One region of the Nocardiopsis sp. NPDC006198 genome, then DNA from elsewhere that is predicted to be linked to it. Evidence: riboswitches for the same ligand, from Rfam matches in the RefSeq annotation. Region 1 holds a riboswitch; the other holds the start of a gene.
The links. A riboswitch is a leader RNA that binds a small molecule or an ion and turns the genes downstream of it on or off. The one in region 1 is predicted to bind thiamine pyrophosphate.

Region 2: another riboswitch for thiamine pyrophosphate. It lies ahead of thiC (phosphomethylpyrimidine synthase ThiC); the one in region 1 lies ahead of thiD (bifunctional hydroxymethylpyrimidine kinase/phosphomethylpyrimidine kinase).

Annotation. Positions count from the first base shown of each region.
Region 1 is NZ_JBEXSY010000011.1:112,847-120,193, forward strand. Features, by position in the region: gene ABZ234_RS10635 (glycosyltransferase family 1 protein) at 1-238, opposite strand, end outside; gene ABZ234_RS10640 (DUF6457 domain-containing protein) at 451-696, shown strand; gene ABZ234_RS10645 (sodium:alanine symporter family protein) at 934-2,373, shown strand; gene thiD (bifunctional hydroxymethylpyrimidine kinase/phosphomethylpyrimidine kinase) at 2,506-3,312, opposite strand; TPP riboswitch at 3,301-3,398, opposite strand; gene ABZ234_RS10655 (DedA family protein) at 3,504-4,202, opposite strand; gene ABZ234_RS10660 (DUF368 domain-containing protein) at 4,199-5,149, opposite strand; gene ABZ234_RS10665 (acyl-CoA synthetase) at 5,561-7,249, opposite strand.
Region 2 is NZ_JBEXSY010000082.1:12,257-19,603, reverse strand. Features, by position in the region: gene ABZ234_RS30945 (alpha-(1->3)-arabinofuranosyltransferase) at 1-2,260, shown strand, start outside; gene ABZ234_RS30940 (DUF3068 domain-containing protein) at 2,257-3,345, shown strand; gene ABZ234_RS30935 (SOS response-associated peptidase) at 3,433-4,284, shown strand; TPP riboswitch at 4,397-4,508, shown strand; gene thiC (phosphomethylpyrimidine synthase ThiC) at 4,502-6,190, shown strand; gene ABZ234_RS30925 (methyltransferase) at 6,368-7,183, opposite strand.

The sequences.
Region 1 (7,347 bases):
GAAGGCCCACGGGGAAGTCCCGGTAGAAGGGAAGGGGGAGCGAGGGCATGCGGACCACGGGGAAGCCCGCGTAGGAGGACGGTCCGGGGCCGGGAGCCAGGACGAGGGCCCGGTGCCCGCGCGAGGCGAGCAGGTCGGCGACCCGGCAGACGGAGTTGGTCACCCCGTTGACCTGGGGGAGGAAGGACTCCGTCACGATCGCCACGCGAAGCGGCTGAGAGGGCTCGGTCGGTGGCATGCGGGGGCTCCCAACGCCGGGGGAAGGCTGGTGCCGACACTAGGACCGCCGGGTGAACCGCGGTCCGGCACGGGGGGAACCCCTCCCGAAGCGCAGGCGTGGGTCGGGCGATCGGACGGTGACCCGCCCGCGCGCGCCTGTGGCCGCCCGGTGACACCCGGGTGGCTATGATCGCCTGACGTGACCGCCATCCCTCTCCTAGGAGTCGCCCGGTGACCCTCGTCGAATGGGCGGAAGCCGTCCGCCGTGAACTGGAACTGACCGGTACGGAGCCCCTGGGCAAGGAGGACGTCGACCGCGTCCTCGACCTCGCCAAGGACGCCGCCCACTCGGTGGCCCGCCCCGCCGCCCCGCTCACCACCTACCTGCTCGGCATCGCCGTGGGCCGGGGCGCCGACCCGGTCCGGGCCGCCGAGGTGTTGAGCAGGCTCGCCCTCTCCCACAAGGACGACTCCTGACCACTGCCCGCCCACACGCGCCTGCGGGGACCGGAGCGTCCGGAGGGCGGGCGTCCCCCGGCCCCCGGTGAGGGGGCCCCGGGGAGCGGGGGACACGGCTCCGCCGCGTGTTGCCGCGATTTCCTGGCGACACCGCGCGGTGTCCACTACCGTCGGCACGACCCCCCCGGACCGCCGGACCCCGCCTCGCCGTGCCGGTGGCGCCGGGCCGACGCGCGCACCGAGACGGAGACCCCCGTGGACCTGCTGCTCGACATGGCCGGAGTACTGAGCGGCATCGTCTGGGGTCCGCTCGTCCTCCTCCCGCTGCTGCTGGTCACCGGGGTCTACCTGACGATCCGGCTGCGGGCGCTCCAGTTCACCCGGCTCGCCCACGCCCTGTGGCTCGCCCTCGTCCGGCGGGAGGAGGTCGGCGAGGACCTCAGGGGCGACATCTCGCACTTCCAGGCCCTCAACACCGCCCTGGCCGCGACGACCGGCGTCGGCAACATCGCCGGGGTGGGCCTGGCCATCGGACTCGGCGGACCGGGAGCCCTCTTCTGGATGTGGGTCACCGGCGTCCTGGGCATGGCCACCAAGTACAGCGAGGCCCTGCTCGGGGTGAAGTACCGGGTCACGGACGAGAGGGGCGAGCAGGCCGGCGGCCCGATGTACTACCTGCGCCGGGGCCTCCCCGGAGGGCTCGGCGTCCTCCTCGGCTGCTCGTTCGCCGTCTTCGGGGCGGTGGCCGCCTTCGGCATCGGCAACGGCACCCAGGCCAACGCCGTGGCCGAGGCGGTCAACGACGCCACCGGCGCCGACCAGCGGGCCGTCGGCGTGGTCCTGATGCTGCTGACCGCCGTGGTCGTCCTCGGCGGGATCAAGGGGATCGGCCGGGTCGCCTCCGCCGTGGTCCCGTTCATGATCATCGGCTTCGTCCTCATGAACCTGCTGGTCCTGGCGGTGCACCACGACCGGATCGGCCCCGCCTTCGCACTGGTCCTCGGCGACGCCTTCACCGGCACCTCCGCGGCGGGCGGGTTCGCGGGCGCCACCCTGATGTACGTCATCCGCCAGGGCGTCTCCCGCGGCATCTTCTCGAACGAGTCCGGCATGGGCACCGGCGCCATCGCCGCCGCCGCGGCCAGGACCGACCAGCCGGTCCGCCAGGCCCTCGTCGCGATGACGCAGACCTTCGTCGACACCGTGATCATGCTGACCCTGACCGCGATGATGATCATCACGACCGGGGTGTGGCAGGACCCCGACGCCGCGGGGGTGGAGGGCAGCGACAAGGGGGTCCTGCTCACCACCTCCGCGATGGAGGCCGGCCTCGGCCGGATCAGCCCGGACCTGGCGGGCCTGGGTCCCGTGTTCGTCGCCTGCGCGGTGGTGGTCTTCGCCTACACGACCATCCTCGGCTGGGCCTACTACGGCGAGAGGTGCGTCGTGTACCTGGCGGGGCGCTCGCTCGTCGTGCCCTACCGGCTGCTGTTCATCGCGGTCGTCTACGTCGGCGCCACGGCGCAGATCGACGCGGTGTGGCTGTTCAGCGACATCGCCAACGGCCTCATGGCCCTGCCCAACCTGATCGGGCTGCTCCTGCTGTCCCCGGTGGTCGTCGCGGAGACGAGGAAGTTCTTCGCCCACCCGGACTGGCGGGACCCGGACGCGGTCATGGAGCCCGTACGGGGGTAGCGGCACGACCGGCGGCCCGCCGGGCCCCCGGCCTCCGCGAACGCGGCCGGGCCCGGCGGAGGCGGACGCGCCGCTCCGCCGGGCCCGGTCCCGCGGGGGAGGGCGTCGGTGCCGCCCCCCGGTCGGCGGGTCCTACTTCCACCAGGCGTGGAAGTGGTGCACGGGCCCCTGCCCGCCTCCGGCGTCGATCTCGTCCGCCCGCCGGAGCGCCTCGGTCAGGTAGACCTTGGCGTCGCCCACGGCGGAGGCCGTGTCCGGCCGCTGCGGAAGCAGGGCCGCGATCGAGGAGGACAGGGTGCACCCCGTGCCGTGCGTGTTGCGGGTGCGGACCCTCGGCGAGCGGAACTCGACCGGGGCGGAGCCCTTGGCCACGAGGATGTCGACGCAGTCCTCTCCGGCCAGGTGGCCTCCCTTGAGCAGGACCGCGCGCGGACCGAACTCCAGCAGCCGGAGGGCCTGCTCGTGCATCGCCGCCAGGTCGGCCGCCTCCGGCTCGTCCAGCAGGTCGGCCGCCTCGGGCAGGTTCGGCGTGACCAGGTCCGCCCGGGGCAGCAGCCGGGTGCGCAGCGCGTCGACGGCGGAGGGCTCCAGCAGGCGGTCGCCGCTCTTGGCCACCATCACCGGGTCCACCACCACGTGGGGCAGTCCGTGGCGCCCGATCGCCTCGGCGACGGCCTCGGTGACCTCGGCCGTGCCGAGCATGCCGACCTTGACCGCGTGCACCGTGGCGTCGGAGAAGAGGGTGTCCATCTGGTGGGCGACGAAATCGGCGGGGATCGGGTGGACCCCGGTGACGCCGCGCGTGGACTGGGCGGTGAGGGCCGCGACCACGGTCATGCCGAAGGCGCCGTGTGCGGAGAAGGCCTTGAGGTCCGCCTGGATCCCGGCGCCCCCGCTGGGGTCGCTGCCGGCGATGGACACGATGTTGTACGCGCTCATGGGCGTTCCTTCGCTAGTACGAACTAGGGCAGGTTCGACGGGTGTGCTCTCAGCCGGTGGACTCACCGGCACCCCGCGCCGTCGGGGCCGCCGCGTGGGCGGCCCCGCTCAGTGTGCGGCCGACCCGAGGGGGTCGGCGTATGTGTTCCGGACGCGCGGACCCGAGGGGCCCGTACGGCTGCCGGCGCCGTTCAGAGGGTGGGGGCGTTGTCCGCGGACCGGGCCTTGAGCAGCTTGCGGACGCGGACGATGACGAACCACAGGAACAGCAGGGCGATGACGACCAGCACGATGTTGCTGATGAGGCCGCTCCACTGCACCAGGATCGGCTTGATGGCCGGGCCGAAGGCGTAGCCGAGTCCGATCCAGATCGAGTTCCAGACGGCGGAGCCGATCACGGTGTACACGGAGAACTTGAGGATGGGCATCCGCTCGATGCCGGCGGGGACCGAGATGAAGCTGCGCACCAGCGGCACGCACCGGCCCAGGAGCACGGCGAGGCCGCCGAAACGGGCGAAGAAGCGCTCGGCCTTGTAGAAGTCCTCGACCTCGAGCAGGGGGGTCTTCTCCACCAGCCACTTGGTGCGGTCCCGGCCCAGCAGGGCGCCGATCGCGTAGAAGCCCCAGGCGCCGACCAGGCAGCCGATCGTGGCCCACAGGATGGCGAGCCAGACGTTCATGTGCCCGTCGTAGGCGAGGAAGCCCGCACCGGGCAGGACCGCCTCGCTCGGCATCGGGGGGAAGAAGGTCTCGATGAACAGGGCCACGCCGACGCCGGGCTCGCCCAGGGTCGTCATCAGGCTCAGCACCCAGCCGATGAAGCCCTCGTACTCGTGGACGACCTCGCCTTCCATCGCCAGGTTCGACGCCGTCCACAGATTCGCTGTCATGAGAAGTGGCTTTCCGTTCTTTCCGGTCGGACGCCGGCCGCGACGCGGGCGGCCTCGGCCCGGGAGCGCTTGCGGCGCTCCCAGACGATGGCCGCGGTCACGATCACGAAACCGGCGACGATGAAGACGACTGTCACAGGGACGTCGGTGGGGGTGACGACCTCGCGGGACTCGGTCTGCCACGGCCACAGGGCGCGCAGCGAACCGGCCATGAGGCCGGTGAGTACAACGAGGGTCATGTGTTGGAAGTTCTCCAGGAGGTGCTGGAGCAGCTTCACGAACAGGGACAGGCCGGTGAGCATGCCCAGGGCGAAGACGGCCAGGTAGGCGATGTCCAGGTCGCCGACCGCGCTGATCGTCGGCTCGTAGAGCCCGAGTGTGAGCAGGATGAAGGAGCCGGACAGCCCCGGCAGGACGAGCGCGCAGACGGCCACCGCGGCGGCGAGGAAGACGACCGCCGGGTGGGTCGGCAGGTTGGCGCCCGGCAGCCCGGTGAGCACGAAGGCGGCCACGGCGAACACCAGTGCCACGGCGTAGTGCCCGGCCCTCCAGGGGCGGCCCGCCCCGGAGTAGGGGATCCACAGGCACGCCAGGACGAGGCCGAAGAACAGGGCGTAGGCGTACCGGGTGTAGGCGTCGACGAGCGGCGCCAGGAGGAGGGCGGCCAGGACCAGGAACACGGCCATGCCGACCAGCGCGGGAACCAGGACGCTCCAGTCCACCTGTCGGAACTGCTCCTGCGCGCGGGCCCTGCCGCGCCCGCGCGGGACGTCCGTGACGTACCGCTTGATCCCGCTGACCATGTGGCCCGCGCCGCCGATGAGCTTGTCGTAGAGGCCGACGATGAGGGCGACGGTCCCGCCGCTGATGCCCGGAAGGGCTTCGGAGGCGCCCACGGCGCCGCCGCGCACCGCGTCGAGGAGGTAGGAGCCTGCGGAATTGGCCATCTGGGTGGTTGGACGCTACCCGGGGAGTCCGGGAGAGGTGCGCCTTCCTCCGTCCTAAGGGTCTCGCCCGCGCACGCGAATGTGCGACGGGTGGGGATGAGGCGAAAAGGAGACTGTCCGAATCGGCCGGAGATTGCGGCCGTCGGGATCTAAGGTACAAGGGGCGGAGGCCGCTGTGGGCAGGCGCTGAGGAGAGTTGTGGACGACCGCACCCCGTGTGGAGCCGCCAAAGCGAGGCCTGGCAGAACCCTTACGTGGCCTTTGTCCTGGAATGACGTAATTTTCGGCCCTGTAGCAGGGCCGCCGGACAGCATCCGAAAACTGTGCTTCGTCTCAGTGACAGGGTGTGGCCCTCCACAGGCCGGCCGCCGTCCCCGCCCCCGCGCCGGGCGGTTCCGCGGACCGCGGCCGTCAGTACCGCAGCGGGCTCGGGCGCGGGACCCCGCCCTCGTCCCGGGCCACCGACGCCGCCCACCGGTAGTCCTGCTTGCCGACGGCCGTGCGCCGCACCCGGTCCACGAAGTGGACGGTCCTCGGGACCTTGAACCCCGCCAGGCGCACGCGGCAGTGGTCCAGCAGGGCGGCCTCCTCCAGGCGGGCCCCCGCGGCGAGGGAGACCAGGGCCGTCACCCTCTGGCCGAGCCGCTCGTCCGAGGCGGGCACCACGATCGCGTCCTCCACCGAGGGGTGCGCCTTCAGGGCGGCCTCCACCTCCTCCGGGTACACCTTCTCCCCGGCGGTGTTGATGACGGCGCTCCCGCGCCCCAGGAGGACGATCGACCCGTCCCCGGCCCGCGCCCCGAAGTCGCCGGACAGGGCCCAGCGGCGCCCGTCGGCGTCGGTGGGGAAGGTACGGGCCGTCGTGATGGGGTCGTTGTAGTAGCCGAGCGGGATCCGGCCGGTGCGCGCGATCCGGCCGACCTCGGGCGAACCCGGCGGGAGCGGGCGCAGCGCCTGGTCCAGCACCGCGATGCTGCCGCCCATCGTGAAGCTGCGGGCGTCGGCGGCCCCCTCCAGGGACACGGAGCCGTCCGGCCCGCCGCTCCCCTCCGCGGCGGTCGCCGAACCGCACACGCCCGTCTCCGACCCCCCGTAGGAGTCGGCCAGGACGATGTCCTCGCGCCAGGCGCGCCACAGGCCGCGCACCTGCGGGGTGAGCGGTGTGCCGCCGGAGCGGACGGCGGTCAGGTCCGGGCACAGGCCGGGTTCGGTGAGCAGGTGCCGGGCCAGCGGGCGGGCCATGGCGTCGCCCACCAGCTGGACCGTGTGCACGCCCTCCCGGTGCGCCGTCTCCAGCACCCGGTCGGGCCGGAAGCTGCGGTCGGTGGACAGCACCACCTGCTTGCCGCACAGCAGCATGCTCAGGGCGTTCCACTGCCCGGCGGCGTGCATGAGCGGGCCGAGCACCAGCATGCGCTGGGGGAAGCACCGGGCGGCGCGCCCGGCCACGTCGTCCAGGGTCCGGGCCCGGGGGGCGCCGGGGGAGCGCCGCTCCAGGGCGGCGCGGAAGATGTCGGCCTGCCGCCACAGCACCCCCTTGGGGTAACCGGTGGTGCCCCCGGTGTAGAGCAGGTAGTGGTCCTCGCCGCTGGTCGGAGGAAGGGCCGCGCCCTCCGGCGCGGCGGCCAGCGCCTCCTCGTAGCCGACCCCCTCGGCGCCGCGCACGGAGCCGTCGGAGACGAGCACCACGTGGCGGAGCCGGGGGAGGTCCGGGAGCACGGCCTCGACCGTGGACGCCAGGGAGTCCTCCGCGATCAGCGCGACCGCGTGCGAGTCGGCCAGGACGTGCCGCAGCTCGCCCGCGACGTAGCGGTAGTTGACGTTGACCGGGACCGCTCCCGCGCGCAGAACGCCGAGGAAGGACTCCATCCACTCGGCGCGGTTGAAGGCCAGGATCGCGACGTGCTCGCCGCGGCCCACGCCCGCGCCGACCAGGTGGCGGGCGAGGCGGACGGAGCGGTCGTGCAGGGCCCGGTACGTGAGGCGCCGGGGCCCGGCGACCAGGGCCGTCCGGTCGGGGACGGCGTCGGTGACCGCGGCGAGCAGCGCCGCGAGGGAGAACGGGGCGTCCGCGGACACCGGGGGCACTGAGGTGGGCACGCCCGACCTCCCATCGGTCGACGGGCCGTCCACGGCGGAGGGGCTCGCGGCGGCACTGTGGCTCGTTGGTGCGACGGTACCCCTCGGGGGAGGAGCCG
Region 2 (7,347 bases), on a different contig from region 1:
CGAGTCGGTGAGGGCCTCCTCGTCCGAGAGCGGCGCGGGAGCACGCGCCGGCGACCGCGACCCCGGGCACGCCCCGCACGCCGCGCTCGACGACGACCTCACCACCTCGTGGCGGTCCAGCGCCTTCACCGGGGCCCTGGGCCAGTGGATCGAGGTCGAGTTCTCCGAGCCCCAGGACCTCACGGGGCTGAGCATCGCCTTCGAGCAGCTCGCCGACGAGCCGCCGCCCTCCCGCGTCACGTTGGTCACCGACAACGGCGAGGCGGAGGTCCCCGTCGCCGGGACGGCGGAGCCGCAGGAGCTCATGGCCCCGCCGGGGCCCACCAGCACGCTGCGCGTGCGCGTGGACGAGCTCGCCTGGGAGCCCGAGTACCGGTTCGGCACCCGTGTGGGCATCTCCTCCGTCTCGGTCCCCGGCCTCGAACCGGACCGCTCCCTGCGCGTGCCCGGCCCCGCGGACACCGGGACGCTGCTGTTCACCGGTTCCACCGGGACCGTGCCCGGCTGCATGGAGGGCTCCCACGTGTGGGTCTGCAACCCGCGCCTCCAGGTGCAGGGGGAGGACGCGCGCGGGCTGGACCGCACCTTCGACCTGTCGGCGGACGCGGCCTCCACGCCGCACTCCGTGACCGGCGAGGTCGTGCTCACCGATCCCAGGGAGGCGGAGAACGCCGCGAACCGGGCCGGCCCCCATCCGCACGTGACCGCCTCCTCCACCGCGGTGGAGCACCCGGCGGCCATGGGCCGGGGCGTCCTGGACGGTGACGAGAGCACCGTCTGGTACCCGGACCCGGAGGAGAAGAACCCCTGGCTCGACATCGACCTGGGGACTCCCGCCGAGATCGGGTACCTGGCCGTCGAGTTCCCGCGCGCCGACAGCGTGATGCGGCCGATCCGCGTGACCGTGGAGGGCGGCGGCACCGTCCGCGAGGGCTGGCTCGACGGCAGCGGCCGGGTGGACTTCGCCGAGTTCACCGCGTCCTCGCTGCGGGTGACGTTCGAGCGTCCCGAGGGGCAGTCGCTGGAGATCGGCTCCGTCGAGCTCCCCGGCGTCGAACCGGTCGACCCGCTGCCCGAGGGCGACGCGTCCACCGCCTGCGGCCTGGGCCCCACGCTGCGGGTCAACGGACAGCGCGTGGAGACCCGGATCAGCGGGGGCGCCCTCGCCGACCAGCTCACCGGTCGGCCGGTGCCCTACGAGAGCTGCACGGACCTGGACCTGGTCGAGGGCGAGAACCGGGTCGTGGTCGACCCGGGCAACCGCTACGAGGTGCGCTCGGCGCTCATCGGCTCCGCGGGGCCGGCCGCGGACCGGGCCGAGGTCACCACGGCCGAGGTGGAGGCGCTGCACGAGTGGGGTCCGGGCGAGCGCCGTTTCGACGTGGACGTCGACGAGGACAGCTTCCTGGTCGTCAACGAGAACTTCAACGAGGGCTGGCGGGCGGTCCTGGAGGGCGGGGACGCGCCGCTGGAGCCGATCCGCCTGGAGGGGTGGAAGCAGGCCTGGGTGCTCCCGGAGGGCAGCGCGGGCACGGTCACCCTGACGTACACACCCGACACCGCCTACCACCGCGCCCTCGCCGTCGGCGCCGCCCTGGCCGCGGTGCTGGTGGCGGCGGCACTGTGGCCCCGCCGGCTCCTGCCGGGCGGGCGCGCCCTCCGGGCCTCGCCCCCGCGCGGCTCCCGGGCCCTGCCCGCGGCCGGCTCCGGGTGGCCGGGCCGCTGGGCGGTCCTGCCGCTCGGCCTGGCCTACGGGGTCTGGGTCGCGGGCTGGGTCGGCGCGGCCCTGGTCGGCCTGATCCTGCTGTGCATGTGGTGGCTGGGCCGCCGCGCGCCCCGGCGGCTCAGGCACGCCAGGCCCGGGCGGCCGTCGATGGGCGGGCGCCTGCTGCCCCACCTGGCCGGGCCGTGGCCCCCGGTGGTGTCGCTGGGCCTGGCCGGGCTGTCCGTGGCCCTGGGCACCCACCTGGCCCTGTACATGCCCTTCCACGACGTCACGGAGGCGTTCGGGGGAGCGCTGCGCGGCTGGGCGGCCCAGCTGCTGTGCCTGCCCGCGCTCGCCAGGCTCGTCCTGGCCCTGGGCCGGCGCGGCGACGGCGACCCGGCCGACGCCGACCCGCCGGCGGAACGCGCGGCCGCCGGGGCGGACCCGGAGGCCGCCCGCGGACCGGACCCGGGCGGGGCGGACGGGAGCGACCCGGCGGCGGAGCCCCGTGACGGCGACCTGAGGGAGCCCGACTCCGAGGAGGCCCGCGCATGAGTGCGACCGGGACGCGGACCGACAGCCAGGTCGGCCCGCCCGGGTCCCCCGGGCGCCCCCTGCCGCGGGGCGCCGTCATGGTGGCGCTGGGGGCGTTCCTGCTGACACTGGCCGCCCTGCTGCCGCTGTACGTGCACGACAGGATCGCCCTGCTGCCGGCGCAGACCCGGTTCGACGTCAGGATGGTCGACGAGGACGCCGGCTACCTCGACACCTCCACCTGGCGGTGGGTGGAGGCCGCGGAGCTCACCCGGGTGACCCGCGTGGACGGCTCGGCCCACGGCAGGGACTGGTCGGCGTGGGAGGTGTCCGTGGACACCTCGGTGCCCGACCGGATGATCGACCACTGGAGCCGGCGGGTGATCGTGGACCGCGAGACCGGCAGGGCGGTGAACTGCTGCGGCGAGCACGTCGACGGCGACCGCGCGGTCCGCCAGGCGGGGCTCGTGTACTCGTGGCCGCCGGGGGCCGAGGAGGGCGACCACCCGTTCTACGACGCCGAGGTGCGCTCGGCGCCGATGCTGGAGTTCCAGGAGTGGGACGAGGTCGCCGGGGTCCCCGTGCGCCGGTACAGCCAGTGGGTCGAGGCCTCCCAGGTGCCGGAGTCGGCGCGCCCGGTGCCCGCCGGGCTGTTCCGGTCCGGCGCCCGGGGGACGGTCACCGCCACGCGCTGGCTGGAGGTGAGCCGCACGTTCTGGGTGGAGCCGGTCAGCGGGATCGTGGTCGACGCCCACGAGACGCGCTCGGAGACCCTGCGCCCGCAGGACGGCGGGGGCGAGGTCCCGCTCCTGTACGCGGAACTGGTCATGGCGGACAACCAGGTATCGGCCTACGCCGAGCACGCCCGCGTCCGGTCGGTGCTGCTGCGCGCCCTGGACTCCTGGGCGCCCTGGGCGCTGGGACCGCTCGGCGGGCTGGCGGTCCTCGTCGGCCTGGTGGGGGCATGGCGGGGCCACCGTGCGGACGGCGCCCCCGCGGACGGTGTGCGGAGCGGGGACGCGGGCGCCGGCCCCGCCGATCGGGAGGCCCCCGCCCGGAGGCGCGGGCGCCGGCGTGCCCGGGAGCCCCTCGACCCGCAGTGGTGACCGGGCCCCGGCGGACGGGGCCGCGTCCGCCGGCGCACGCCTGTGTTCCGGAGGTGGGCGAGGAGGCCACGCCGTAGTATCGGACACATGTGCGGTCGCTATGCCCAGTCCCGGAACGTGCACCAGCTGCAGCTCGCCTTCGGGCTGCCCGAGCAGGCCCTCCCCGAGGAGGCGGACCCCCGGTCGTGGCCTCCGCTGGAGGAGCTGGAGCCGGACTACAACATCTCGCCGGGAAGGCCGGTGTACGCCGTGCTCGGTCCGCCGCCCCGGGCCGGCGACCAGGGCCCGCCCGGGCCCAGGACCCTGCACACGCTGCGCTGGGGGCTCGTCCCCTCCTGGGCCAAGGACCGCAACGTCGGCTACCGGATGATCAACGCCCGGAGCGAGACGGTCGCCGACAAGCCGGCCTTCCGCACCGCCTACCGCCGCCGCCGGTGCCTGCTGCCCGCCGACGCCTACTACGAGTGGCAGCTCGTCGGCAAGGACGGCACCGTGCAGGCCAGCACCTCGCCCGCGACCGACCCCCAGCACAAGAAGCGCAAGGCCAAGGCCGACAAGAAGCCCTACTCGATCCACTACCGGGACGACCGCCCCCTGGCGATGGCGGGCATCTTCGAGCGCTGGCGCGACCCCGAGGTGCCCGAGGACGACCCCGCCGCCTGGGTGTGGAGCTGTGCGGTCATCACCACCGGGGCGGCGCCCGGGCTCGACCACATCCACGAGCGCATGCCGGTCGTCGTGCCGCCGGAGGACTGGGCCGCCTGGCTGGATCCCGCTTCGGGCGCCGACGAGCTCGCGCACCTGCTGGGGGAGACCCCCGTCGACCGGTTCGCGGTCGACGAGGTGTCCACCGACGTCAACACCATCAAGAACAACCGTCCCGACCTGCTCGAACCCCTCACCGACACCGGGGGTGGCGAACCGGGGACACTTTTCTGACCCCTGTGACGGTGGACACGGCGGGGGCGGCCCTGTGTATGGTGTGCGTGGCCGAAGGGCCCCGGCACCGGGATCGAGGTGCCGCGGCACGCTCGACGTGCCCACACATGTGAATACGCAACGCGGGAGCTCGCGCCATGGCGGGCTGAGAGGGTGACTCGACGGTGTCGCCGACCGCAGAACCTGTTCGGGTAATTCCGACGTAGGGAGGCATGCCATGACGGCTACCGACGGTCGTGACGTCAGTTCCACCAGAGGTTCCGACACCGCCGTTCACCGGGTGACCACCGGTCCCATCATGGGATCATCCAAGGTCTATCGCGAGGTCGTGACCCCGGAGGGGCACACGCTCCGCGTGCCCCGGCGCAGGGTGGGACTCAGCAACGGCAGCCACTTCGACCTGTACGACACCTCCGGCCCCTACACAGACGACGCCGTGTCCGTCGACGTCCACCGGGGCCTTCCCCCGACCCGCCTGGCCTGGGCCGGGGACCACCGGACGGTCGGCGGCGCGTCCACCCAGCTCGCCCGCGCGAAGGCCGGGACCCTCACCCCCGAGATGCGCTTCGTGGCCGAACGCGAGGGCGTGGACCCCGAGTTCGTCCGCTCCGAGGTGGCACTGGGCCGCGCGGTCATCCCCGCCAACCGGTGCCACCCCGAGTCCGAGCCGATGATCATCGGCAAGAACTTCCTGGTCAAGATCAACGCCAACATCGGCAACTCCGCCGTCACCTCCTCCGTGCCCGAGGAGGTCGAGAAGATGGTGTGGGCCACCCGCTGGGGCGCCGACACCGTCATGGACCTGTCCACGGGCAGGCGCATCCACGAGACCCGCGAGCGCATCCTGCGCAACTCGCCCGTCCCGATCGGCACCGTGCCCATCTACCAGGCACTGGAGAAGGTCGACGGGGACCCGGCCCGGCTCAGCTGGGAGGTCTACCGGGACACCGTGGTCGAGCAGTGCGAGCAGGGCGTGGACTACATGACGGTGCACGCGGGGGTGCTGCTGCGGTACGTGCCGCTCACCGCCCGCCGGGTCACCGGCATCGTCTCCCGGGGCGGCTCCATCATGGCCGCCTGGTGCCTGGCCCACCACAGGGAGAGCTTCCTGTACACCCACTTCGAGGAGCTGTGCGAGATCCTCCGGGAGTACGACGTCACCTTCTCCCTCGGTGACGGGCTGCGCCCCGGGTCGATCGCCGACGCCAACGACGAGGCCCAGTTCGCCGAGCTCCGCACCCTGGGGGAGCTCACCCACGTCGCCCGCGCGCACGACGTCCAGGTGATGATCGAGGGCCCCGGGCACGTCCCCATGCACAAGATCGCGGAGAACGTGCGCCTGGAGGAGGAGCTGTGCGGCGAGGCGCCGTTCTACACGCTCGGCCCCCTGGCCACCGACGTGGCCCCCGGCTACGACCACATCACCTCGGCGATCGGCGCCGCGCAGATCGGCTGGCTCGGCACGGCGATGCTCTGCTACGTCACGCCCAAGGAGCATCTCGGGCTGCCCGACCGCGACGACGTCAAGACGGGCGTCATCACCTACAAGCTCGCCGCGCACGCCGCCGACCTGGCCAAGGGGCACCCCGGGGCCCAGGAGTGGGACGACGAGCTGTCCAGGGCGCGGTTCGAGTTCCGCTGGCAGGACCAGTTCCACCTGTCCCTCGACCCCGAGACCGCCCGGTCCTTCCACGACGAGACCCTGCCGGCCGAACCGGCCAAGACGGCGCACTTCTGCTCCATGTGCGGGCCCAAGTTCTGCTCCATGAAGATCACCCAGGACGTGCGCCGCTACGCGGAGGAGCACGGTCTGGACACCGTCGCGGCCATCGAGCGGGGCATGGCCGACAAGTCGGCGGAGTTCTCCGAAGAGGGCAAACGCGTGTACCTCCCCCTCGCCGAGTAGGGCGTGTGCCGCGGACGCCCCGGCGGGTCAGGCGTCCGCGGGCCCGGCCCGTCCCCCGGGAGACCGGGGGCGGGCCGCTCGCGGAGTGCGGAAGGCCGGAGTGTCCCCCCGGCCACCCCGCACCACGTGTGAGTTCCCGCGGACGCCCCCGTCCGCGACGCCGACGGAGGACGCCGCTCAGCCGGGCTTGCGGGCGCTGGCGACCAGGTGCACGCCGACGTAGTCGTCGGACTCGGTCGCCCGCAGCTCCATCTCCACCAGGCGTCCCATCGACCTCGGGTCGCGGGCCAGCATCATCTCCACCGTGGAGGCGGACAGCACCGTGCGGGGCTTGATCCACTCCAGTTCCAGACCCGCGTCCGAGAGCGTCTCGGTGAGCTGCTCGGCGGTGAAGCACCGGGTGATGGAACCGTCGGGCCAGGGGACCAGGAGCACGTCCGCGCTCGGCGCGTGGCTCAGCTCCGGCCAGCAGTCCTGCTCGGCGAGCAGCGCCATGCCCAGCACCACGGAGTCCACGCACAGCAGGGCGCGTCCCCCCGGGCGCAGCACCCTGGCGACCTCCGCGACGGAGGACTCGGTGGCCAGGTGGCGCGACAGGACCCGGTTGTCGGCGATCACCCCGTCGAAGACCTCGGAGGCGAAGTTGCGCAGGAAGGCGGAGTCCCCGACGACGTGGCGCAGGCGTCCGCGCCGCGCCGGGCGCGGCACCACCGCGCGCCCGTTGACGAGGGTGAGCGGGCGGCGCACCGCCATGTCGGCGGAGGGGAGCAGGGTCACGACGTCGTGGCCGGCGGCCACCGCGCGCGGGGTGCCCTGGTAGTCGGGGCTGGACACGTCGAGGAGCCGGGAGGGTGCCTCGGGGAGCCAGCGGGCGATCTGCGCCTCCGCGACCGCCCAGTAGAACCGCCAGTAGTCCGAGAGGCGGTCGGGGGTGGCGAACTGCGCCGCGGGCGAGCGGGGGCGTTCGGAGGCAGGGGTTGAGGACGGTTGCACGTGCGCTCCTCTCCCATCCTTCAAGTGGTCCTACCCGCACTCTGCCATGCCTCACCTCCGATGACCGAGGCAAACGACAATTTCGGGCGGGTAAGGGACCTTCGTCCCCCCGGTGGCGCGGAATCAGCCCGGCGCGAACGTTGTTGTCCTCCACACCGCCACCG